DNA from 2 places in the Paenibacillus sp. PSB04 genome. Region 1 is predicted to be linked to the other one. Evidence: predicted binding sites of a transcription regulator. Region 1 holds the regulator's gene; the other holds the start of a gene.
What was found. Region 1 encodes CtsR, which represses protease genes until heat stress. Its sites were predicted from a motif close to ATGGTCAATAAAGGTCAAACA; they were not measured.

Region 1 (12,581 bases):
GTCATGAACCATTACCCATTCTGTGCCGATTTCCATCAAGCCGTTGTATACGGATTGTTGTCTTTCGCTTCCGCCGGCGATGACCTTGGTTACTTTACCAAGTCCGTAATTCCGGATCCACTGCTCGCAGCGCGGAATATCGTCCGCACCGGTGACCAGGACCACTTCTTTCACCAGCAGCATTTGTTCAAAAATGTCAAGCGTATGCATAATGATGGGCTTGTCTTCAAGCATAAGGTACTGCTTGCTTTCCTGCGTCCCCATCCGGGAGCCGCGGCCCGCGGATACCACAATGACGCCCACCTGATTCTCTGTGCCCAAGTCGATGCAAAGCCTCCTCAACAACTGACCGAAAAAGAGTATACCCCCATCATACCGCGTTTACTGGGCTTTTTCCAACAGTTTCGGTTTGGCGAAGATCATCCGCCCCGCGGAGGTCTGCAGCACGCTCGTTACCAGCACTTCCATCATATTGCCTATATAGTCGCGTCCGCCTTCAACCACAATCATGGTTCCGTCGTCGAGATAAGCCACTCCCTGGCCATGCTCTTTGCCGTCCTTGATCACCTGCACCATAATTTCTTCCCCCGGCAGGACGACCGGCTTCACGGCGTTGGCCAAATCGTTAATGTTCAGTACGGATACGCCTTGCAGCTCGCACACCTTGTTCAGGTTAAAATCGTTGGTCACCACTTTGCCCTGCAGCACCTTGGCGAGCTTCACCAGCTTGCTGTCCACCTCGGAAATTTCTTCGAAATCCCCTTCATAGATCAGCACCCTGACGTCCAGTTCCTTCTGGATCTTGTTCAAAATATCGAGTCCTCTGCGTCCGCGGTTCCGCTTCAAGAGGTCAGAGGAATCCGCGATATGCTGAAGCTCTTCCAGTACAAATTCGGGAATGACGATCGTTCCTTCGATAAAACCGGTTTTGCAGATGTCCGCGATCCGGCCGTCGATAATGACGCTCGTATCGAGAATTTTATGCTCCTCAATCCGGCGTTCCTCCGGCAGCTCGCCCCGGCTCCATTTGCCGGAAGTCCACAGGGAAGCGAGCTCCTCTTTCTTTTCCAAGCCGATCCGAAGTCCCATATAACCGCACACAAACGTCACGCCGACAGCCAGCAAATCCCCGGCATGTCCAATCCAGGCAAGGCTGGGGTAGATTAATAGAGCCAGCAGCAGTCCTCCGATCAGACCCGACGCTCCGGCCGCCAGTTCATTCATCGGCGTGTTCGAGAACGAAGCGATAAACGAATGCAGACGATACGATACAGCTTGAGCACACAGGGAACCAATCAACATAAATAAAATTGCGCCAACCACAGCGAACATCAGGCTGCCCCACAGCGAATCATCAATTCCAATTCCAGGGAACGACCAGCCTGCTGCATGATGCAGCGAGTACCCGATCCATGCCCCGCATAATCCGGCAAATGCCGTGATCGATTTCCTCAGCATCAGTTCCCTCACCTCCTTAAATCCATATTTTTAATAGTTGCAGATTTCATTAGCAGTATGGTCCATTTTGCAGCAACCTAATCCTGTATATTCCAATTTTTATTGGACGGCTGAACCTTTCTTTTGTACCATCCTACAGAAGTCTCGTTTTTGGTTGAAAATGGGGAATTGACTGGAATATAATAAGTTCAATTCAAAAAACTAGAGGTTAGAGGTGAATAGGTTACATGGGCACACCAAGTTTACAAGACTTTCAAGATCAGGTTTCCGAACTGTTGCTCCGTCACCGCAGTCTGCTGGATGTATTGTCAAAGAATGGACAAAGCAGTGCCTCCGTGAACCGGTCCGTCGCCAAAGCGATTACCGATTGCGGCTGTATTGAACTTCATGCCACCAAACAAACCTTTGCTCCGGGACTGAACCTCGAGGAAGCCAAGGAAACGGTACGGACCCATGTCCAAGGGGAGCTGTGCGAGAACTGCCGTGAGGTGATCAGCACCGAGCTGGGGCGAAACCTGTTCTATATGTCGGCGCTGTGCAATCTGCTCGATATCAATATGGATGAAGTGGTCCGGAAGGAATCGCAAAAATGCTCTACCCTCGGTCTGTTTAACATGTCATAGAAGACAAGATTTTTTTATACATCAAAAAAAGCATTTATCTCGCTGCTCCGGGCAGGAAATAAATGCTTTTTATTTTTGCATCCCGTTCTATTAAACAGGACGTCGTTTATGAGGAGTGGTCGTTGAACACTTTATCGGACTGCTCGCGATGGCGCCGGCGTCTCCGCGACAACCTTCTCACGTTCTCCTTCACACCGTAAGCGGCATACAGCACCAGCGGCAGGAAAATCAGCTTGGAGAGCTGATCCGGGAACGTAACGGCGACCGCAACTCCGGCAAGGATGACGAACGGCGCGTACATCATCGCTTTCTTCGGAAAACCGATTTTCTTGAAGTTCGGATACCGGACCGTGCTGACCATCAGGTATGACAGCAGCAGCATGGCGATGATCATATAGGGGGCGGAAATATCATCACGGAACAAAGATAATGTTGCAAGCACACCGCCCGCTGCCGGTATAGGCAGACCTATAAAGTAGCCCGGGCTGCCTGATTGGACGTTGAAGCGGGCAAGCCGAAGCGCCCCGCACATGGGAAATACGGCGGTTACCGTCCAGATCAGCGCATGATGCATATCGTGGAAACAAGAAATGTACATGATAAGTGCGGGTGCAACACCAAAGGAAATTACATCCGAGAGGGAGTCCAGTTCCTTGCCCAACTCACTCTGTGCATTGAGCGCCCGGGCCACCCGGCCGTCCAATCCGTCGAGAAGCATTGCAATGATAATCATGATGGCCGCCAAGCTCAGCTTGTTGTCGAGGGCCAGCATAATCCCTACCATTCCGAGAAACAAGTTACCCAAGGTACACATGTTCGGAATTGATTTCGTAAACATTTTCTCACCTCAAATATCGTAGTACCCCCATGTCATCCATTGATTGTATGGCATTTAAATTTGTCTGTCAATGAATACTTGTTCCTGCAAGCGTTTCAGTCCCTCTTTAATATTGCGGGCTCTGACTTCGCCAATTCCATCCACTTCATCCAATTCTTCGATCGTAGCCATCATGATATGCGGCAGCCGTTCAAAGCGTTCCACCAGGTTGTGAATGATGACGTTCGGCAGACGTGGAATTTTATTGAGGATCCGGTAACCACGGGGTGCTACAGACTCTTCTGAGGTTGCCGCCGACAACGGATATCCCAGCAGACGGACGACATAGTGGATATCGAGCAGCTCGTCGTCGGTCGCCCGTTTCAGTCCGGCGATCATCTCGCGGATCTTCTCATCGTTGTCGTCACGGGCATAGTCTTTGTACAGGAGCCAGGCTTCTTCCTCCATGTTGCTCACGAGCTCTTCCATCTGCATGCTGATCAGGCGCCCTTCGTTCCCCAGCTCGTTGATGTATCGCTTGATTTCCATCTTGATGCGCAGAACCATCTCCACGCGCTGAATGACGTTGACCACTTCGGGTACGGTGACCAGCTCTTCGAATTCGGAAGCCGACAGGTTCGTCAGCGACTGGTTCAGCACCGCCCGGTACTTCTCCAGTGTCTGAAGCGCCTGGTTGGCTTTGGTTAGAATGACGCCGATCTCTTTCAACGCGTAGCGGAGCGTCCCTTGGTACAAGGTAATGATGTTCCGGCGCTGGGAAATCGACACGACCAGCTTGCCGGTCTGTTTGGCGACCCGCTCGGCCGTCCGGTGCCGAATCCCCGTTTCGATCGAAGATATGGACGAGTCAGGAATCAGCTGGGTATTGGCATACAGAATCCGCTTCAGGTCTTCGCTCAAAATGATGGCCCCGTCCATCTTGGCCAGCTCATATAAGTAGTTGGGCGAGAAATCGCAGTTGATGGAGAAGCCTCCGTCCACAACCTCCATCACTTCGGGACTGTAGCCGACCACCAGCAGTCCCCCGGTTTTGGCGCGCAGCACGTTTTCCAGGCCGTCGCGAAACGGCGTGCCGGGTGCCACGAGCTTCAATAAATCGTTCATTTTCTCCAATTGGCTCGGTTCTTTCATCTTCATTTGCCCCCTAATCTAACGCGACCGCTAGTGCATCTGCAACGGTACTCACTCCGATGATTTCAATACCTTTGGGGTGCCTCCATCCTTTCAAACTTTTCTCCGGTAAAATAATCCGCTTGAACCCCAGCTTCTCCGCTTCCCGGACGCGCTGTTCCACACGGGAGACGCCCCGGACTTCGCCGGTCAGGCCGACTTCGCCGAACATGACGTCATACGGCTTTGTCGGAATATCCCGAAAGCTGGAGGCGATGCTGACGGCGATGGCCAGATCAACCGCCGGTTCGTCCAGCTTGACGCCCCCCGCCACGTTCAGGTACGCATCCTGATTCTGCAGGAACATGCCCATCCGCTTCTCCAGCACCGCAATGATCAGTCCCATCCGGTGATGGTCGATCCCGGTGCACATGCGCCGGGGTGACGGAAAATGCGTGGAAGAGATCAAGGCCTGAAGTTCGACCAGGACGGGTCTGGTGCCCTCCATGCTGGCCACGACCGTGGACCCCGCCACGCCGAGCGGGCGCTCGGACAGAAACAGCTCCGACGGGTTTCCCACCTCGACCAACCCGACCTCGTTCATCTCAAAAATGCCGATCTCATTTGTCGATCCAAAGCGGTTCTTAACGGCTCTTAACAGCCGGTAGGTATGATGACGCTCGCCTTCAAAATAAAGCACACAGTCCACCATATGCTCCAGCAGCCTCGGTCCGGCGATGGCCCCTTCCTTTGTAACATGCCCCACAAGGACGGTGGCGATGCCGAGCCCTTTGGCTACCCGCATAAACCGGGCCGTACATTCCCGGACCTGCGCCACGCTTCCCGGCGCGCTGGTCACCTCGGGAATGTAGACCGTCTGGATGGAGTCGATCACCAGAAACTGAGGCTTTACACTCTCGATCGCCTCTTCGATCAGATCCATATTCGTCTCGCACAGAACGTACAGTTCCGGCGAGAGGGCACCGAGGCGATCCGCCCGGAGCTTGGTCTGACGGACCGATTCCTCACCGGACACGTACAGCACGCGCAGGCCGGACTGCGTCAGGGCGTGCGACGTTTGCAGGAGCAGGGTCGACTTGCCGATGCCCGGGTCGCCCCCGACAAGAATGAGCGATCCGGGAACGATCCCGCCGCCCAGAACGCGGTTGAGCTCGCCGATCCCGGTCAGCACCCTTGCTTCCTGGCTGCTCTCTATATTTATGATCGAAAGCGGCTTTTCTTTACTATGAAAAAGCGGGGAATTCATCCCCTGCGTCTTGATGATGCTTTCCGTTTCTTCTACCATCGAGTTCCAGGCCTGGCAGCCCGGACACTTTCCGTACCACTTGGCAGCTTCATAGCCGCACTCGGTACAGTAAAATTTCGTTTTCGATTTGGCCATGCTCTCTCCTTTGCTGCAGCCAATTTGTCTAATTATGTCGTTACCTCAGAATTTTGGCATTATTTTAAGTTTACCATTTATTAAGATTTATCGTAAAGTCTATCCAAAAACTTTACATTGATTTATCACTGCGATACAAACAAAAAAGGGACCGACCCGCCGGGTCCATAAAAACCGGCGGGGCAATCCCTTGTTGTTTCAAGCTTCGTATGAAGTCACCGGCTCATTTACGACTGTGTATTGGCCGATACATTTTCGTTTTTGCTGACCGTCAGCGCGCCGTTCTCTTCATCGATAATCAGCGAGTCGCCCTTGGACACATGGCCCGTGAGCAATTCTTCCGACAGACGGTCCTCGATATGCTTCTGGATCGCCCGGCGAAGCGGACGGGCACCGAATGCCGGGTCGTAGCCTTCTTTGGCGAGGAATGCCTTGGCTTTATCCGTCAGGGTAAAGTCGACATTGAATTCGCGCAGGCGTTTACGCAGCTCTTCGGTCATCGTCGTCACGATTTCGGCGATGTGCTTCTCTTCGAGCGAGTGGAAGACGATGATTTCGTCGATCCGGTTCAGGAACTCCGGACGGAAGCTCTTCTTCAGCTCTCCCATCACTTTATCCTTCATGTTGTTGTAATCGGCCCCGGCGTCAGCTGCTGCCGTGAAGCCCATCGTGGAGTTCCGCTTGATCGCTTCCGCACCGACGTTGGAGGTCAGAATGATCAGCGTGTTGCGGAAGTCCACCACACGGCCCTTGGAGTCGGTCAGACGGCCGTCCTCCAGCACTTGAAGCAGAATGTTGAACACTTCAGGGTGCGCCTTCTCGATTTCGTCCAGCAGAACGACCGAGTACGGCTTGCGGCGTACTTTTTCAGTCAGCTGGCCGCCTTCGTCATAGCCGACGTATCCCGGAGGCGCTCCGACCAGCCGGGACGTGGAGTGTTTCTCCATGTACTCGGACATGTCGATGCGGACTACCGCATTTTCGTCACCGAACATCGCCTCGGCCAGAGCGCGGGCCAGCTCGGTTTTACCGACACCCGTAGGTCCAAGGAAGATGAACGATCCAATCGGACGCTTCGGATCCTTCAGACCGGCACGGGAACGTCTTACCGCGCGGCTGACCGCCTTGACGGCTTCTTCCTGGCCGATAACGCGTTCGTGCAGGATTGTCTCCATATTCAGCAGGCGTTCCGTTTCTTCTTCCTTCAGCTTGCTGACCGGAATGCCGGTCCAGCTGGCCACAACCTGGGCGATATCCTCAGGCGTCACTTCGGAGTCCGTACGGCCCTGTTTTTCTTTCCATTGGTTCTTTGTAACGTCCAGCTCTTCGCGGATCTTCTGCTCCGTATCGCGAAGGGCTGCCGCTTTCTCGAATTCCTGGCTTTGCACGGCCGAATCTTTTTCCTTGCGGATATCTTCAAGCCGGCTTTCCAGTTCCTTCAGATTCGGCGGAATGGTGTACGTGTGAAGCCTTACTTTGGAGCCCGCCTCGTCGATCAGGTCGATCGCTTTATCCGGCAGGAACCGGTCGGAAATGTAGCGGTCCGACAGCTTCACGGCTTCCACGATCGCTTCATCCGTAATTTTCACGCGGTGATGCGCTTCGTAGCGGTCGCGCAGGCCGAACAGAATTTGAATCGCTTCTTCCGGAGACGGCTGATCCACCGTGATCGGTTGGAAACGGCGCTCCAGAGCGGCGTCTTTCTCGATATATTTGCGGTACTCATCCAGCGTGGTGGCACCGATGCACTGCAGCTCGCCGCGGGCAAGCGACGGCTTCAGAATGTTGGATGCGTCGATGGCGCCTTCCGCGCCGCCGGCACCGATCAGCGTATGCAGCTCGTCGATAAAGAGGATGATGTTGCCCGCTTGGCGGATCTCATCCATGATTTTCTTCAAGCGGTCCTCGAACTCGCCGCGGTATTTCGTACCGGCTACAACCGATCCCATGTCCAGCGTCATGACGCGTTTGTCACGCAGCGTTTCCGGGATTTCGTTGTTGATGATTTTTTGCGCCAGGCCTTCGGCGATGGCGGTTTTACCAACCCCCGGCTCACCGATCAGCACCGGATTGTTTTTGGTCCGGCGGCTGAGGACCTGGATGACTCTTTCGATCTCGTTGCTGCGTCCGATAACCGGATCCAGGTTGCCTTCCTTGGCAATCGCAGTCAAGTCACGGGCCAGGCTGTCGAGCGTCGGCGTGCTGACGTTGGATTGGTTGCCGTGATGGCTGGATACAGCTTCGCTGCTGCCCAGCAGCTGCAGCACTTGCTGGCGCGCCTTATTCAGGCTGATGCCGAGATTATTCAACACACGGGCGGCCACGCCTTCACCTTCGCGGATGAGGCCGAGCAGGATATGCTCTGTGCCCACATACGTATGACCCAATTTGCGCGCTTCGTCCATGGACAGCTCAATTACCTTTTTGGCGCGAGGGGTATAAGCGATATTCGTCGGCTGTTCCTGCCCCCGTCCGATGAGCGTTTCCACTTCATCCTGGATTTTTTCAAGGCCAAGTCCGAGTCCGATTAAAGCTTTAGCGGCTATGCCGTCCCCTTCCCGGATCAGTCCGAGCAAAATATGCTCTGTACCAATGTTGTTATGCCCTAAACGAACCGCTTCCTCTTGTGCCAATGCGAGCACCTTCTGCGCACGTTCCGTAAATCTTCCGAACATCATATCTCCTGCACCTCCATGAGTTTTATCATCGCTTCTCCACTTGCGTCCTTCATCGTAATACTGTATATCATAAAGGCTCAGCGCTTTCCGAGGGTTTCCCGGATGAGCTTCGCCCGGTAAATATCGCGTTCTTCGGTGTTCATCTCGTGACCGTAGGTTTTCTGCAGGAAGCCCGGCTGGGTCATCACATTCAGTTCATTCATCACCGAAATAGACGGTCCCTCAAGAATCCCGAGGTCAACTCCAAGGCGTACGTCAGAGAGACGCTGCCCCGCCTCTTTCGAATCCATCACTTCCGCGTAGGATAAAATCCCATAGGACCGTTTGATGCGGTCGGTAATGCGGAGTCTGGAATCGTTCATAAGCCGCGTGCGTGCATTTTTCTCATGCTCGATAATCTGCAGCACGACGCTGTGGAGGTTGTCGATGATTTCATTCTCGGTCTGTCCCAAGGTAATCTGATTCGAGATTTGGAACAGGTTACCTATTGCTTCGCTGCCTTCCCCGTAAATTCCTCTAACGGTGAGCCCAACTTGTGAAACAGCGGATAAAATCCGGTTGATCTGCTGGGTCATCACCAGCGCCGGGAGGTGCATCATGACCGAAGCCCGCAGGCCTGTGCCCACATTGGTTGGACAGCTGGTCAAGTACCCGTGCTTATCGTCAAAGGCGTAATCGATATATTCCTCAAATTTATCGTCAATGCTCGAGGCCTTCTCCCAGGCTTGGCGGATTTGAAAACCGGGGTATAGACATTGAATGCGAAGATGGTCCTCTTCGTTAATCATAATGCTGACCGATTCGTCCTCACTGAGGATGACCGCGCCGTTCTGGGATTCATTCGCCAAATTAGGGCTGATCAAATGCTTCTCTACCAGCACCCTTTTGTCCAGCGGATCGATGTGGTCGAGCTCCACGGTATAAAAAGTTCCAAAAGACTGAAGGTGATCACTGGGAATACCCGTCAGACGTTTGAGCACTTCCTCCGACTGCTGGCGGGTGGCCAATAGCGGAAAAGGAAGATGCTGCAGGTTGCGCGCAACCCGAACCCGGCTGCTGATGACGATTTCGGAAGCATCGGCTTGGCCGCGCATCCAATCGCTCAGCGCTTTCTCGGTAAACCGGAGATTTGGCATCACGCATTCCTCCTCCTTCGAGTGAACTTTACTGTTCCGACAATTCTTTCTCAAGCTTACGGATCTGGTCGCGCAGCTTCGCAGCCTCTTCGAATTCCTCTTCGTGAATACGCTGCTGAAGCTCGAGCTTCAAGCCGTCGATTTTCCGTTTGGCTTGAATTTTGCTGCCGCCTCTCTTGGGCAGCTTGCCGACATGTACGGTACTGCCGTGAACTCTTTTGAGCAGAGGGTCCAGGCGGTTGCCGAAGTACTTATAACAGGAGCTGCAGCCGAACCGGCCGATCTTGCTAAACTGCGAGTACGTCATCCCGCACTCTTCACATCTCAGCGATTGAGCAGCCTTGGCGCTGCTTGCCGCTCCTTTGCCGGCCATGTCAATGTCCATGAGACCAGACAGCAGGCTGTGTATAGAAAATCCGCCAGAGGTTCCGGGGATCATTTCCCCTTTCTCCCGGGCACAGGATTCGCAAAAATGAAACTCCGTCTTCTCACCATTCACAATCTTGGTAAAATGGAGAGTCGCCGGCCTCTTACCACATTCTTCGCAAAGCATACCGATGTACCTCCTTTTTCTCCGTAAGCCTATTTGCCTAACAAAGAAATCAGCATCGCCTTCATCAGCCGAGCACGTATCTCATCCCGGTAAGGAAGCTTGATCATCAGGCACTCTCTGGATATCGCAGCGCGCATAATGCTCGCTTCGCGCTTACTAAGGATGCGTGCCTCCTCCAACTGATAGATCAGCCCTTCGGCCACGTTCTGATCGATGCGTTCCCCAATCGTTTGGTGGAGATGCGTATGAAGCGCCGAGTATTGCGGGAGTTCAATCCGTTGAATCCGGATATACCCTCCGCCACCGCGCTTGCTTTCCACAAGATAACCTTTTTCCAGCGTGAATCGTGTACTGATCACATAGTTGATCTGGGATGGAACGCATGAGAACTGATCAGCCAGATCGTTGCGCTGAATTTCAATCATTCCTTCGGGACTATCATGCAGAATACCCTTCAGATATTGTTCAATAATATCAGAGATATTACGCATTGTTCATCCTCCATTACGTTAAAACGTCAAGACCTTCATGGTCATTCGTTAGTCCGTTCGCATACCCAAACCATCTCCTTTAAACTTAACCAATGGTCGTGGGCTCGAATCTGGATCTTAACCCGGTGAATATGTTATAACTGATCTAAACCTTGCGCATTCACTATTGTGAGTTCAACGGTAAACAAACATACATTTGAATTTACGTTGACTTTGACTTTCTTTGATCTAAATTATAACATATTCTCACGTTTTGCCAAGAGGGTGTATCTTCATTTTTGACGTTCTCCTTCTTTTTATACCGCACCGATACGAAATAACCCCCTGCAACGTATGCAGAGGGCTATCATTCTGACCGGATCCCAGCTCATAAGAATTGTACGGCATGGTATTTTATTCCATAATTAAAAGAAATCCATAAACAAGGTCTGTCGAGCGGGGATCCGCTCTTCCAATATGCTCACTGCCTTCCGATTGCCTGCAATTCGCCCGGATTGGTATAGTTCAGCCGGCCGTTTGAACCCCGTCAGCAGGACGGTCAGTGCCTGGATGTCGCAGCTAAGGACCTCCTCCTGCTGTTCTTGAGATGAATCCAGGGGGGTGACCGATACGGTTCCGTCCGATGAGAACGCCCAGCTCCAAACGCCTTCATTCCAAGGTGCATACATATCCGTCAGCTGAATAGTTAGACGCTCAGTTCTCCCCTCACCGGAGGCTGTAAAAGGATAAGTTTCGACGAGTTTCTTCATATTTACGACACGGGCCATCCCATATGGGATAATTTCCTGGTTAATCCGTGGATCGGCCAAATGATATGTAAGACTGTCATCCATCGGCATGAAATTGACGATCACCTGCGTCACCATTGAATCGTGATTGGCGATATAAGTCCATAGCGCACGGCGTGCCTCATCCGTGACATAAATGAGTTCATCGATGGTAAACTCCTTGTTTTCCACCTTATAAAGAACATATCCTTCCGGCGCACCTGATGCCGAATAATATACCGCGGTATGCCCATCCTCGTCCAGTACCGAACGGGTCCACCATTCCCGCGTCCGAACCATCAATCCATTATAACGTTTGGAAAATGCAGCATAGACCGTATCCAGAACATCCACGTCTTTGATATCCCGCCGAACCGCACCTTCAGTGGTGACCTTTGCCGGCAATTTATCGGTCGAAATGACATATTTCTTGTACTCGCTGAACATTTCCCAGCCGTATTTCCGGTAAAACGGGTAGGAAAAAGGATGCAGCATGGAAAAGACCTGCCCGTTCTCATTCATCTGCTGCAGCGCGTGCGTCAACAGATGCTTAATATAACCCTGCCGGCGGTTCTCCGGCCATGTGGAAACGCTCGCAATCCCGCCCATAGGAAAAGTCTCACCTTGAACCGATACCGTAAGCGGGATTAACACCAGCTTAGCCGCCAGTTGCTCATCTTCGTCAAAAATGCCCCACACCTGCTCAGGTTTAAATCGTTCTTTGGCCAGCTGCTTCCGCTCGGGAGTCATCTTGTATTGAAAAGCATATTCGCTTAGCCGAGTGCTTTGCTCAAATTCATCTTCCCGTAAATTCCGGATTTCCATGCTTCCACCTCGCCTATTAAGGATGTGCCTGCGAATTCAGTCAGACCCTCATCGTCCTGACAATCATTGAATTCAAAGACGAGTATGGCAAAACCTGTGTGCAAAGTCAATCCATCCTGCAATCTATCCTGTTTACCTGGGGACAACTTATATAAAGAATAGGATCTTGTCGTGGTTATTCAGGATCATCTGTGGGTTATGGGGATCATTTTGTGTATTTGTGGATGGTTTTTTGGCGAAACGGGGAGTCGAAAACGTTATCTGTGCATAATTAAGATGAAGAAATGTTAAAAACATTGGAGCCTGTGGATGAAAAAAGCCCCTTATCAACAGGAGCGGGGGAACAAAAAAACCACTGTCGATGTTATCAACAGTGGTCCTTCGCTTGGCAACGTCCTACTCTCCCAGGACCCTTCGGTCCAAGTACCATCGGCGCTGGAGGGCTTAACGGTCGTGTTCGGGATGGGTACGCGTGGAACCCCTCCGCTATCGCCACCAAACGTTCAAGTGTTTGATCACTTGAAAACTAGATACGAAACGAATCTGTGTTTTATATTTATTGGATAAGCCCTCGACCGATTAGTATTGGTCAGCTCCATGCATTGCTGCACTTCCACCTCCAACCTATCTACCTCGTCGTCTACAAGGGGTCTTACATACTGGGAAATCTCATCTTGAGGGGGGCTTCACGCTTAGATGC
Region 2 (12,581 bases), 1.1 Mb from region 1:
CTGCGCCGTCGTGCCGTTCCCCGTGGAAGGCTTCTGGACAGCGGTCTTCTTATGTTCCTTGATATACGTGCTGTATTTCAGTGCCAGCTGATGGTCCGTCAAGGAGGCGGAGCTGTTCACCGCACGGTACAGCGACTGGGCGGCGTTGTAGGAAATTTGGTAGCCGAACTTGTCGGTCAGCTTCCGCAGGGAGACGAGCGTTCTTCCGTTTTTCAGAATGGCGTCCTTCCCGGGAACCGTCAGGACAAGTGCCTGCTTTCCGCGCGAAATGGTCAGCTTGCCTGCGGCGTACTTCGCCGACGCATTCATCTGGGAAACCGTAGAGGCGACGGGTACAAACAGCGTACCGTTATGTATAAGCGGCTGGGGCTGGTCGTAAGTGATCAGTTTGTCATTGACAGCGACAAAGACGGAAGCCTTGACGGAGGACGCCGTGCTGCCCGCGGCTGTAGCCAGCCCTCCTTCTGCCGAAAGTACAGTGCTAAAAACAAGCAGGAATGATAAGAGCCATTTCGAGTAGTGCAACTTCTTTTTCAACATAATCTACCAACCTTTTTCTCTCGGATTTGGCTAAGATGTCGTAGATACGCGAATCTAGTAATCTAGCACCCTTGCATTGTACCCTTCCCGGCTGGCGAGTTCAATTTCAATTCGGTAACAGTTTGATGACTGAATTGGAAGCATTTTGGGGTTGAAGTGAAAAAATAGTTCCTATTATTCACTTGACAACGGGATACCGTAAATTCCCGGGTCATTCGGCTGAAAACCGGGACCTTGCAGAAACAGGCGATAGCACTATTGAAAACGTAGCCGAAACTATTGTAGAATTTTAAGAAAAATCATCGGAGGAAATATGCCTAAACAACAAGAACCGCATTCCATTCAGGCGTGGTCTCTGATCAATCGCAAATACTTAGGAAAAGGAATCCGCGTCAAACGCTTCCGCAAGCCATCCCGCTGCCAAATCCGCAACCGCGTGCTGCTGGCTGTCCTGATGGCCAACGACATCAAGCTGTCCCAGCTGGCTGAGGACATTTCGGTTTCTTCCCGGAGCGTGAGCGCCTGGGTATATGAAGGACGGATCCCGGGAAAAAAGAATTTGGACAAGGTATGCCAATACCTGGGCTATCCGCATCACATTCTGTTTAATCATACCGTTACATCTACAAGCCCGATCATCTGTCAGCCTTCCTCTTCGCGCTTCATGCGCCGGACGCTGACTCGGTCGCCTGTCAGCAACAAAATACTAACGGGGCTGTGCATGGTTCACGACCTGTCCGTCAGCGACGTCAGCGAATGGATGGACATCCATCCCGGAACGTTCCGGAAATGGCTGCACCAAGGGACGCTGCCGTCAGCCAGCTTTCAAGACCGGGCGGAACAATTTTTCCGCATCCCGAAATTCATTTTGTTTGCCGACTGCATATTGCAGGACGAGGAATCATGACACTTTTGGCTTATTCACCGCATTGATCATACAAGGTACGCCCTGCTGTTACGGAGACATTCCGTACGGCAGGGCTTTTTTCATGCTTCGGGAGGCCCGGGCTTCGGTTATATCGCAATAAAGTTCCGCTAAATGCGTCACACTCTTCGAATGTACATCGATAGACGTTTTTCTTTGCCTTCCAGCCTTTTTTCCGCCTCAAGCACGCCGAAAGGCCGAACCGTTCTTTCTCTCAAACCTTTTTCTATATACTTACGAAAAATAACTGAAAACCTGTTGACATGTGTTCCAAGTGAGGTATAATAAGGTCAAAGAAAGTCAAAGTCAGAGCGAAAGATCAAACTTGTACTGCATGAACAACCTCTTTAGGTGTTTGACTTTCGGTGCAGCCGTCTTTGTCCTGACGGAAGTTCTGACTTTTATCCCTTTATTCCGGCGGCCTGCTCCCGTAAGGCGCGGGCAGCCGTTTTCCTGATTAGGGCATCCAGATGAAGTATTCAAAAATTGATTAATCCATTAACTAACGAAAGGGGCATGCCTTCATGCGCTGTCAACATTGTAATCATAACCAGGCAACCGTAGGTCTGAGCCTCACTGTCAACCATAAATCCGAGAAATTGTTTCTTTGCGAAGATTGCTATGCCAAAGTAAACGGCGGCGTGCCGTTTGCGGCCGGCTTTGGTCCTTCGGGCAGCTATTCTTCTCCGTTGGAAGATTTGTTCCGCGGCTTCATGCAATCCGGCCAGCCGGTATCCGGCGCGGCGCAGCAGCCTCCGAGAGCCGCCGCTCAAGAAGGCGGACGGCGCGGCGGCGGGCTGCTGGACCAGCTCGGACGCAATCTGAACGACGCGGCGCGCGGCGGCAAGATCGACAACGTCATCGGCCGCGATGAAGAGATCGACCGCGTCATCGAAATTTTGAACCGCCGGAACAAGAACAATCCAGTGCTGATCGGCGAACCGGGCGTCGGCAAGACGGCCATCGCCGAAGGGCTGGCGCTGCGCATTACGGAGGGCAGCGTACCAGCGAAGCTGCGGAGCAAGGAAGTCTATTCGCTCGACGTCGCCTCCCTCGTAGCCGGAACCGGCATTCGCGGGCAATTCGAAGAAAAGGTCAAGCAGCTGATCGCCGAGCTGGAGCAGCGTAAAAATGTTCTGCTGTTCATCGACGAGATCCATCTGCTGGTCGGCGCAGGCTCCGCGGAGGGCTCCATGGATGCCGGCAACATCCTGAAGCCGGTGCTGGCACGGGGCGAGCTGCAGGTCATCGGCGCCACGACGCTTAAGGAATACCGTCAGATCGAGAAAGACGCCGCGCTGGAGCGCCGCTTCCAGCCGGTAACCGTCGACGAGCCGACCGCCGAGGAAACGATCGAAATTTTGAAAGGGCTGCGTCCGAAATACGAGCAGTTCCACGGCGTACGCTACCCGGACGAAACGCTTGAAGCGTGCGTGCGTCTGTCCAGCCGCTATATCCAGGACCGATTCCTGCCCGATAAAGCGATCGACCTGCTCGACGAATCGGGCGCCAAGCTGAATCTGCGGGCTCCGGTCGGCAGTGCGGACGAGATCCGCGCCCGTCTGGAACAGATCACAATCGAGAAAGACGCGGCCGCCCGCGATGAAAACTACGAGCTCGCCGCCAAGCTGCGCGACGAGGAAGCCGAATTGCAGCAGCGTCTGAACGGGAATGCCGCTGCCGGAGAGGTCCTCGAAGTAACTGTCGAGGATATCCAGAACATCATCGAGCGTAAAACCGGCATCCCGGTCGGCAAGCTGCAGGCGGATGAGCGCGGCAAGATGAAAAATCTGGCCGCCCGCCTCGCAAGCCGCGTCATCGGCCAGGGAGAAGCCGTCGACAAGGTCGCCAAAGCCGTTCGCCGCGGACGCGCCGGACTGCGCAGCGACTCCAAGCCGATTGCGTCCTTCCTGTTCGTCGGGCCGACCGGCGTCGGCAAGACCGAACTGTCCAAGGCGCTGGCCGAAGAACTGTTCGGCAGCACCGATTCGATGATTCGCCTCGACATGAGCGAATACATGGAGCGGCACTCCGTCTCCAAGCTGATCGGTTCGCCACCAGGATACGTCGGTCATGAAGAAGCCGGCCAGCTGACGGAGCGCGTACGCCGCAACCCGTACAGCATTATCCTGCTCGACGAGATCGAGAAGGCGCATCCGGACGTGCAGCATATGTTCCTGCAGGTGCTGGACGACGGCCGTCTGACCGACAGCCAAGGGCGTACGGTAAGCTTCAAGGATACGGTGATCATTATGACTTCTAACGCCGGCACGGCCGCCGATAAGAAAATCATGGTTGGTTTCACCGCCAAATCCGAGCAGACCCGCTCGATTCTTGATTCGCTCGGCAGCTATTTCCGGCCTGAATTCCTGAACCGCTTCGACGGCATCGTACCGTTTGCCTCGCTGAAGGAAGAAGACCTCGTAACGATCGTCGACAATATGCTCAGCGAAGTATCGGCTACCCTGTCGGAGCGCGGCATCTCCCTCGACGTGACCGGCGAAGCGAAACGCAAGCTGGCCGAACTGGGTTACGATCCGGCCTTTGGTGCCCGTCCGCTCCGCCGCGTTATTTCGCAGCATGTGGAAGACGGCATCACCGATTTGCTGCTGGACGACGAAGACGTTAAGGAGATTCGTGTCGAGCTGGTAGCAGACCAAGTTCGTGTCGTTCGCGCTTAACGTCCGCCGAATAGCCAACATTATCAGCCTTAATTTAGAAAGCTGTCCCTCAACCGCTGCGCGGTGTGGGGCAGCTTTTTTTATGTGTACAGACAATCAGGAGTCGCGCACGCGAGTTCGCCACGCTCCCTTCACTGTTCCAGATAACAACTATAAAAGCCCCAGCCCTCTTCTCCCCCTCACCCTCTGAGCAATCCGTGACGCACAGCCACGCCTTTCGACCGTGAAACATAAGGAAATGTTCAACGAAAAAGCCCTTCACCCAGCCACGGACGGACGCCGCACATAAACGGAGAACACCGGGCATACTAAGCCGACAACCGTATTCCGCGATAAATAGGACGTAAGAAATATATTTTCCGTTTCATAAATTTAACGTTGACGTTAACGTTAGTCAGGATTACAATGGGTAATGTTACCCGGGAATCTTTGAGGGAGGAAGGAAATGGATGAATATAAAATCGACGATGTCGCCCGAGAGTGCGGCTTGACGAAGCGAACGATCCGCTATTACGAAGAGATCGGCGTTTTTCCGACCCCTGAACGGAGCGAAGGAGGCACCCGCCTCTATACCCGCGAAGACATCGAGTACTTGAAGAAGATCGTCAATGCCAAAGAAATTCTCGGTTTCAGCCTGCAGGAGCTGGTTTCGTACTTATCCGTATCGGACGCTTACAAGCTGCATCACCAAACTTACCACGACATGACCAGCCGGGCTCATCGGAGGCAGCAATTGACCCATATGAGCGAGATGCTGGAAGAACAGCTTCAAATGCTGCGCACCAAAGTGGAAAAAATGCGCCTTATGCAGCAGGAGCTGGAACAGACGCAGGCGCGGCTGGATGATTTCATCCGCAAATTCGACGAGGAAACCGATTCCCGGGAAAGCTGAAGCCGCTGCACGCGTCTATGCAAGGGCGTCGACAGACGTTTTTTTGTTGTGGAGATTCATGAAAATTTGAAAATACATGATTCATCAAAATGGAGGTAATGTTACTTATGAAAACCAATGCTTCGCAGCCCCTTGAGCTGGAACAGCGCCAAGGCGGGCTGTTGTCCCAGCCGAAGGCGGTATGGGCGATCGCTTTCGCCTGTATCATCTCCTTTATGGGCCTCGGCCTGGTTGACCCGATTCTGCCGGCCATCGCCGAGCAGCTGCACGCATCCAAGAGCCAGGTTTCACTCCTGTTCACGAGCTACAACCTGGTAACCGGCGTAGCGATGCTGATTACCGGCGTCATTTCCAGCCGGATCGGCATCAAGAAGACGCTGCTGACCGGGATGCTGCTCATCGTCATCTTCGCGGCGCTGGGCGGTCTGTCGAACTCCATCGGCGGCATCGTCGGTTTCCGCGGCGGCTGGGGACTCGGCAACGCCCTCTTCATCGCCACCGCACTGTCCGCGATCGTCGGGCTGTCCACGTCCGGCACGGCCAAAGCGATCATTTTGTATGAGGCCGCGCTCGGTCTCGGGATTTCTGTCGGACCGCTGCTGGGCGGCGAGCTGGGCTCCATCTCCTGGCGCGGACCGTTCTTTGGCGTGGCCGTTCTCATGGCCATCGGATTTATTTTCGTTACGTTTATGCTTCCGAACGTGCCCAAGCCGAAAAAAGCCAGCACGCTGGCCGACCCGTTCAAGGCGCTTTCCTATCCGGCGCTGCTGATCCTTGGAATTACAGCATTCCTGTATAACTTCGGCTTCTTCACCCTGATGGCGTACTCGCCGTACGTTATGGACCTGGATGAGCACGGCCTGGGTTATGTCTTCTTCGGGTGGGGCATTCTGCTTGCCTTCACGTCGGTATTTGTCGCTCCGAAGCTGCAGAAGCGCTTCAGCGTCGTGTCGTCCATTGCAGCGGTGCTTACGCTGTTTACGATCGTGCTGCTCATTATGGGCATCGGCACGTATAATCACTCGCCACAAACCGTTATTGTCTGCGTCATCGTGGCCGGGATCTTCCTGGGCATCAACAACACGCTGATCACCACGGCCGTCATGCAGGCCGCTCCGGTGGAGCGCTCCGTCGCTTCCGCGGCATACAGCTTCGTCCGCTTCCTCGGCGGTGCCGTCTCTCCATGGCTCGCCGGCAAGCTGTCCGAGTGGTACCATGCGGAGACTCCGTTCTACTTTGGTGCCGTCATGGTCTTCCTCGGCGTCGTCGCCCTGCTCGTATCCCGCCGCAAGCTTGCCCATGTTGACCGGGCAGAAGGCCATTAAGGAGGTTTACCTATGTACTCACGTATTCTCGTACCCGTCGACGGATCCAAGCATGCCCGGCATGCGCTGGATTCCGCCGTATCGCTTGTGCAGAGCCTGAATACCGCTCCCGAGCTCGTGGTCCTGCACGTCAACCCGACCGTTTCTATCAATGAACCGCCGGTAGGCGTAGATCTGGAGGAGCACATCCGCCAGGAAGGCGAAAAAATACTCGCCCCGGCCACCGAAGAAGCGAGCCGCTCGGGAATCGCCTTCCGCACGGTCAGCAAAACCGGCGATCCGGCCAAGGTCATCTGCCAGACGGCAAAGGAAGAGTCGGCCGACCTGATCGTGATGGGCAGCCGGGGCATGGGCCTTGTCTCGGAAATGCTGATCGGCAGCGTCAGCCACAGCGTCGTCCAGCATGCGCACTGTCCGGTGATGATCGTCCGCTAACCCTCCCCACAAAGTGGAGTGTTTGCTCGATGATAGGGGCAATTACGTAAAAAGTTCCTACGATCGCTCTTGTTCTAACTTATATAATTAAATAAGCCGTCCCCCATTCTTGATGGGGAGACGGCTTTTTGCTGTGCTGCAAACGGCGGCTCATCCAAACCGTCCGGAGATATACTCCTGGGTCATGGCATTGGCCGGGTTGGTGAAAATAATTTCGGTATCGTTATGCTCCATCAGCGTGCCAAGATAGAAATACGCCGTATAGTCGGAAATCCGTGCGGCCTGCTGCATGTTGTGCGTCACGATGACGATGCTCAGCTCTTTCTTGAGCTCAACGATCAGTTCCTCAACCTTCGAGGTTGAAACCGGATCGAGAGCCGACGCCGGCTCATCGAGGAGCAGAATCCCCGGGTTGACCGACAAGGCGCGCGCAATGCACAGGCGCTGCTGCTGGCCGCCCGAAAGCGACAAGGCGGACTGCTTCAGGCGGTCCTTCACTTCGTCCCACAGCGCCGCTTTGCGCAGGCTGGACTCGACGATCTGGTCGAGCTCTTTTTTATTTTTCACGCCATGGTACTTCGGTCCAAAAGCGATATTTTCGTAGATGGATTTATAAAATGGATTCGGCTTCTGCCATACCATTCCGATTTTTTGCCGCAGCTGAATGACGTCGGTGGAAGGATCGTTGATGTCCTCCCCGCCGATCCAGATCTTCCCCTTGATCACGGCCTGGGAAATCTCGTCGTTCATTCGGTTGAGGGACCGCAGAAACGTCGATTTCCCGCAGCCCGACGGGCCGATGAGCGCGGTAACGCTCTTGTCCGGGAAGGTCAGGCTGATGTTCTTCACGGCTTCGTACGCCCCGTAAAACACGCTCAGGTTTTCAGTACGGAATGTAGTCGATGTTTGTTGCATGCTCATTTCTCCTATCCCATTCGTTTGGATGCCGTCATGATCTTGTAGAGCAGGTTGCCGAACCAGCGGGCAAACAGGTTGAAGACAAGCACGAGGATCACGAGCACCGCCGAAGCGCCGGCGGCAATTTCCGCGGCATCGGGCGCAATGCCCTCACTGTTGATTTTCCAAATATGCACGGCCAGCGTTTCCGCCGGACGGAACGGATTGATCGGCGACGTCGGGCTCAGCGGGTTCCAGTTGGTAAAATCAAGGCGCGGCGTGGACATCCCTGCGGTAAACAGGAGCGCTGCCGCTTCCCCGAATACACGTCCTGCCGCCAGAACCGTACCGGTCACGATGCTCGGCAGGGCGACGGGAAACAGCACGGACGTGATGATTTTCCATTTCGATAATCCGAGCGCAAGTCCCGCTTCCTTCTGCTCCTTCGGTACGCTGCGGAACGCCTGCTCCGTGATGCGGACCATGAGCGGCAGATTAAAGATCGTCAGTACCAGCGCGCCGGAGAAGAGCGAAAAGCCAAAGCCGAACGTGTTAACGATCAAGAGCAGACCGAACAAGCCGACGACGATAGACGGAAACGAGGACAGCACCTCGACGACGAGGCGGATTGCTCCAGTGATCTTGCCTGGCTTGGCGTACTCGGCCATATAGATGCCGGCACCCAGGCCCAGCGGAATTGTAATAATAAGCGTCAATACCAGCAGGAATAAGGAGTTGAACAGCTGCGGACCGATGCCGCCGCCCTCCCGGATCGTTTGGGGCACAGAAGTCAGGAAGTGCCAGCTGATGTGGCTGAGTCCCCGGTACAGAATAAATCCGAGCAGTCCGAGCAGAACCGCCACGATGAATAAGGAAAACACCACAATAATGGCTGTTGCAATTTTGTCAGCGGCTTTAGCTTTCAAATCCGATTTCTCCTTTCGAGCAGGCGAACGATAACGACGAAGATAAAGGTCATGAACATGAGTGCGAGCGCCATGCTCCACAGCGCGTTACTGTGCGCGGTGCCCATGACGGTGTTGCCCATATCCAGCGTAATGACGCTGGTCAGCGTTGAGGCGGATTCGAACAGCGACCGCGGAATATGCGGCGCATTCCCGATGACCATCTGTACCGCCAGCGCTTCCCCGAAGGCGCGGGCCATGCCCAGGACCACCCCGGTCAGAATAGAAGGAAGCACGGTTGGCAGAATAACTCTGTAGATGGTTTGCCAGCGCGTTGCGCCGAGTGCGTACGAGGACTCCTTGAGGCCCCGCGGCAGCGAGGACAGGGCGTCGGTACCGATACTCGTAATCGTCGGCAGAATCATGACAGACAGCACGATCGAGCCCGCGGCGATTCCGATCCCCTGACCGGGAAACATGTCGCGCAGGGCCGGAACGATGACCGTCAAGCCGACAAATCCGTATACGACGGACGGAATTCCGGCAAGCAGCTCAATGACCGGCTGCAGCAGCTTTTTGCCCCAGCCCGGTACGATTTCCGTCATGAACAGCGAGGCGCAGATGCTGAGCGGACTGGCGATGACCGCTGCCAGAATCGACGTCGCGAATGAACCGAAAATAAACGGCATGACGCCGAACTGCGGCTCGCCATGGTTGCCGTCCGGATCCCATTTGGAGCCAAACAGAAATTCGCTGAAGCTGACGCCGTCTCTAAAAAAGGTCGCCAGCCCCTTGGAAGCGACAAAATAAACGATGGACAAAATAATGACGATCAGCAGAATCGCACAAATCGTCGTATAGCTGCGTCCCGCGAAATCTTCCATATGATGTTTTTTAAACCGTCCGGGACGGGGGTTGTCAGCGATGCCTACAGGCCTTTCATCTATAGCTTTCATCGTTGTCCTTCTTTCTAAAGTGAAAATAGAGGCAGAAGTTGGTCTCTCCGCCTCTTGTCGTACATATTCAGTGTTTCATGAGAGCTCAAGGAACCTGATGTTATTTCGTGATGTTGCCGTCCTTGTCGCGTTTCACTTCCATTTTGGAAGCCGGAATGTATCCGAGCTCAACCACGTCGCCGTTTTGCACAGCATCCGAAGTCATGTAGTCCAGGAACGCCTTCACTTCCGGAGCAGGCTCACCTTTGGTGTACATGTGCTCGTAAGCCCATACTGGGTATTTACCGGAGGCTACGTTCTCTTCCGTTGCTTCCACACCGTCATATTTCAGAGTTTTCACTTTGTCGTCCAGATAGGACAGAGCAAGGTATCCGATGGCACCTGGCGTTTCGGAAATGATCTTTTTCACCGTACCGGAAGAATCTTCTTGGATCGAACCTTGCAGGTCTTCGGTCTTCGTTCCGAGTGCATATTTTTCAAACGTTGCGCGGGTACCGGAGCTTGCAGGACGGTTGACGATAACGATCTTTTCATCCTTGCCGCCAACGTCTTTCCAGTTCGTCACTTTTCCTGTGAAAATATCAACCAGCTGCTGCTTCGTCAGGCTGTCTACGCCTGCGTCAGGATTCGTTACAGCCGCCATGGCTACAACGGCCACTTGATGGTCAACGAGTTCTTTGGCTTTGTCTGCATCCAGCTTTTCTTCAGCAAATACGTCGGAGTTGCCGATGTTGGCTTGGCCGCCGGAAACTTGAGTCAGGCCGGTGCCGCTGCCGCCGCCTTGCACTTGAACTTGGATTTTAGAGTATTGGGATTCACCCATGAACTTTTGTGCGACTTGCTCTACGAGCGGTTGGAGTGCTGTGGAGCCTACAGCCAGAACGGATCCGCTGAGCGTTTCCTCTGCAGCCGGTTTATCTTCAGTTGCGGTTCCCGAACCCGTAGTGCTGCCGCTATCCGACGCGTTTTTGCTGCCGCAGGCAGCCAGCATAAGAACCAGGACCAACGTACAAAACATAAGTAACGGTTTTTTGAATTTCATAATCTAATGTTTCCCCCCATTTTGGTTTGCCGTGTAACTCTATGAAGTTTACCGACAAGTTCATTGTAGTTCTCTATCATTTTGTAAAATGATGCGTTTTGTAAAAAGAAAGATAAATATCAGAATATAATCTTTATGAGTCCATAGATTAATTCTATAATGAAGAGGAATCGGACGTGACCGAGGGGGAATCATCGTTGAATTTGTTAAAATTGCAAATCCTTGTTTATATTGAAAAATACAAGAAGGTAACCGACGTAGCCAAAGAGCTGGATATGAAACAGCCGACCGTCACCTTTCATATGAAAAGCTTAGAGGAAGAGCTGGGCATCGCCCTCTTCGAGTCCAGGCGGGGCCGCATCCTGCTGACCGACGCCGGCAAGGCGTTGTACCCCTACGCCGTCAAAATGACGGGGCTGGCCGCCGAGGCGCGGAAGGCCGTGCAGGACTACGCCGATTTGGGCAAAGGCATTCTTCATATCGGCGCCGACAGCCTGATGGGGACGATTCACCTGCCCAGGCTCGTCAACCGGTTCTGCCGGCAGTATCCCGGCATCCAGATCGAGCTGACCGTTCAGCCCAGCCGGACCGTTCAGGAACTGCACTACAATCATGAGGTGGACCTTGCCTTTTATTATTCGCAGGACGTTGCGGCTGCCGGCATCAAGGAAGACCTGCTGCTGGAAGATGAGCTTGTCGTCATTTTTGCGCCGGGACACCCTTTCTCCAGCCTGAAATCGCTGAGCGATCAGCTGGTTGCCCAGCATTTCTTCATCCAGCATGCCGAAGGCTCTTTTATGCGGGACTTCACCCGGACCTACGCGATCGAGAGCGGAATCCATTTGTGGGAGCGCATGATCATCAATTCGCCGGAGTCGGTCAAGCACACGGTAGAGGACGGGGATTTCATCTCCTTCTTCCCCTTGTCCGGTATCTCAAGCGAGCTCGCCGCCGGAAGTCTCCAATACTTGCCCGCCCCCGGTCCGGCAGGCAAATCGGTCAAGGCCTATATGGCCTATCATGCCGATCAGCCCTATTCGCCGCTCAGGGAGCAGTTCAAGCAGTTCGCCAAACAGCAAATCACCGAGCAGAATATGAAGCCCTGATTCCACGGAATCGGGGCTTTTTTTGGCTCCGCCCCCTATGATCGCCCCGCATACTAACACTGTTTTGTCCTCGTCTTACCCTACGAAAAACGGACAACCCAGGTAAAAAAACACTTTACAATTCTCCCCATCTGTTTTAGCCTATACTCAATAAAGTTTCCTTAGGTAAAAACTTTTATATATGTGCATTAATTTGTCCCAAGGGAAACTTATGTCAAAGTTTTCATAATCCAAAGGAGGTTTATGCTATGCTCCCCCGTCACCGCGACCCTTCGGTGTCCGTCGACAGCCTATTCGTCTCCTATCACGGCAAGGATGCCCTTCGCGGCGTCAGTTTTACGCTGCTTCCCGGCAGTATGACCGGTATTATCGGACCCAACGGGGCCGGCAAATCCACGCTGATGAAGTCGCTCCTTGAGCTGATTCCGCGGGACCACGGCGAAGTTCGCATCCTCGGCGGCAGCGTCAAGGAAGCCCGGACCCGCATCGCCTATGTTCCGCAGCGCAGCGAAATCGACATGACGTTCCCGATTACAGTGATCGATACCGTCCTGCTCGGCACCTATCCGAAGCTCGGCCTGCTCAAGAGGCCGCGGCGGCAGCATAAAGAGCTGGCCTACCACTGCCTGGAGAAGGTCGGCATGGAGGATTTCGGCTCCCGGCAGATCGGCGAGCTGTCCGGCGGGCAGCAGCAGCGCGTATTTCTCGCCCGGGCACTCGCCCAGGAGGCGGAGCTGTTCTGCCTGGATGAGCCCTTCGTCGGCGTGGACGCCGCCAGCGAGGAGACGATCGTCGCCATTTTGAAAGAGCTCCGGGATCAGAACCGCACGGTGCTCGTGGTCCATCACGATTTGAGCAAGGCGGAAGCGTATTTCGA

Region 2: a site for CtsR is predicted at 1,752-1,772, ahead of K2F33_RS31985 (ATP-dependent Clp protease ATP-binding subunit). Genes of this name have one in related genera too.

The regions. Positions count from the first base shown of each region.
Region 1 is NZ_CP081301.1:738,853-751,433, forward strand. It holds gene ispD (2-C-methyl-D-erythritol 4-phosphate cytidylyltransferase) at 1-327, opposite strand, end outside; gene K2F33_RS03965 (PIN/TRAM domain-containing protein) at 382-1,458, opposite strand; gene K2F33_RS03970 (nucleoside triphosphate pyrophosphohydrolase family protein) at 1,686-2,081, shown strand; gene pssA (CDP-diacylglycerol--serine O-phosphatidyltransferase) at 2,188-2,919, opposite strand; gene disA (DNA integrity scanning diadenylate cyclase DisA) at 2,974-4,050, opposite strand; gene radA (DNA repair protein RadA) at 4,064-5,431, opposite strand; gene clpC (ATP-dependent protease ATP-binding subunit ClpC) at 5,659-8,109, opposite strand; gene K2F33_RS03995 (protein-arginine kinase McsB) at 8,187-9,245, opposite strand; gene K2F33_RS04000 (protein-arginine kinase activator protein McsA) at 9,274-9,798, opposite strand; gene K2F33_RS04005 (CtsR family transcriptional regulator) at 9,828-10,289, opposite strand; gene eis (GNAT family N-acetyltransferase) at 10,694-11,881, opposite strand; rRNA gene rrf (5S ribosomal RNA) at 12,265-12,381, opposite strand; rRNA gene K2F33_RS04020 (23S ribosomal RNA) at 12,441-12,581, opposite strand, start outside.
Region 2 is NZ_CP081301.1:6,971,761-6,984,341, forward strand. It holds gene K2F33_RS31975 (polysaccharide deacetylase family protein) at 1-540, opposite strand, end outside; gene K2F33_RS31980 (helix-turn-helix domain-containing protein) at 854-1,447, shown strand; gene K2F33_RS31985 (ATP-dependent Clp protease ATP-binding subunit) at 1,990-4,146, shown strand; gene K2F33_RS31990 (MerR family transcriptional regulator) at 4,592-5,038, shown strand; gene K2F33_RS31995 (MFS transporter) at 5,146-6,363, shown strand; gene K2F33_RS32000 (universal stress protein) at 6,376-6,798, shown strand; gene pstB (phosphate ABC transporter ATP-binding protein PstB) at 6,949-7,719, opposite strand; gene pstA (phosphate ABC transporter permease PstA) at 7,725-8,621, opposite strand; gene pstC (phosphate ABC transporter permease subunit PstC) at 8,618-9,484, opposite strand; gene K2F33_RS32020 (phosphate ABC transporter substrate-binding protein PstS family protein) at 9,657-10,598, opposite strand; gene K2F33_RS32025 (LysR family transcriptional regulator) at 10,796-11,704, shown strand; gene K2F33_RS32030 (metal ABC transporter ATP-binding protein) at 11,953-12,581, shown strand, end outside.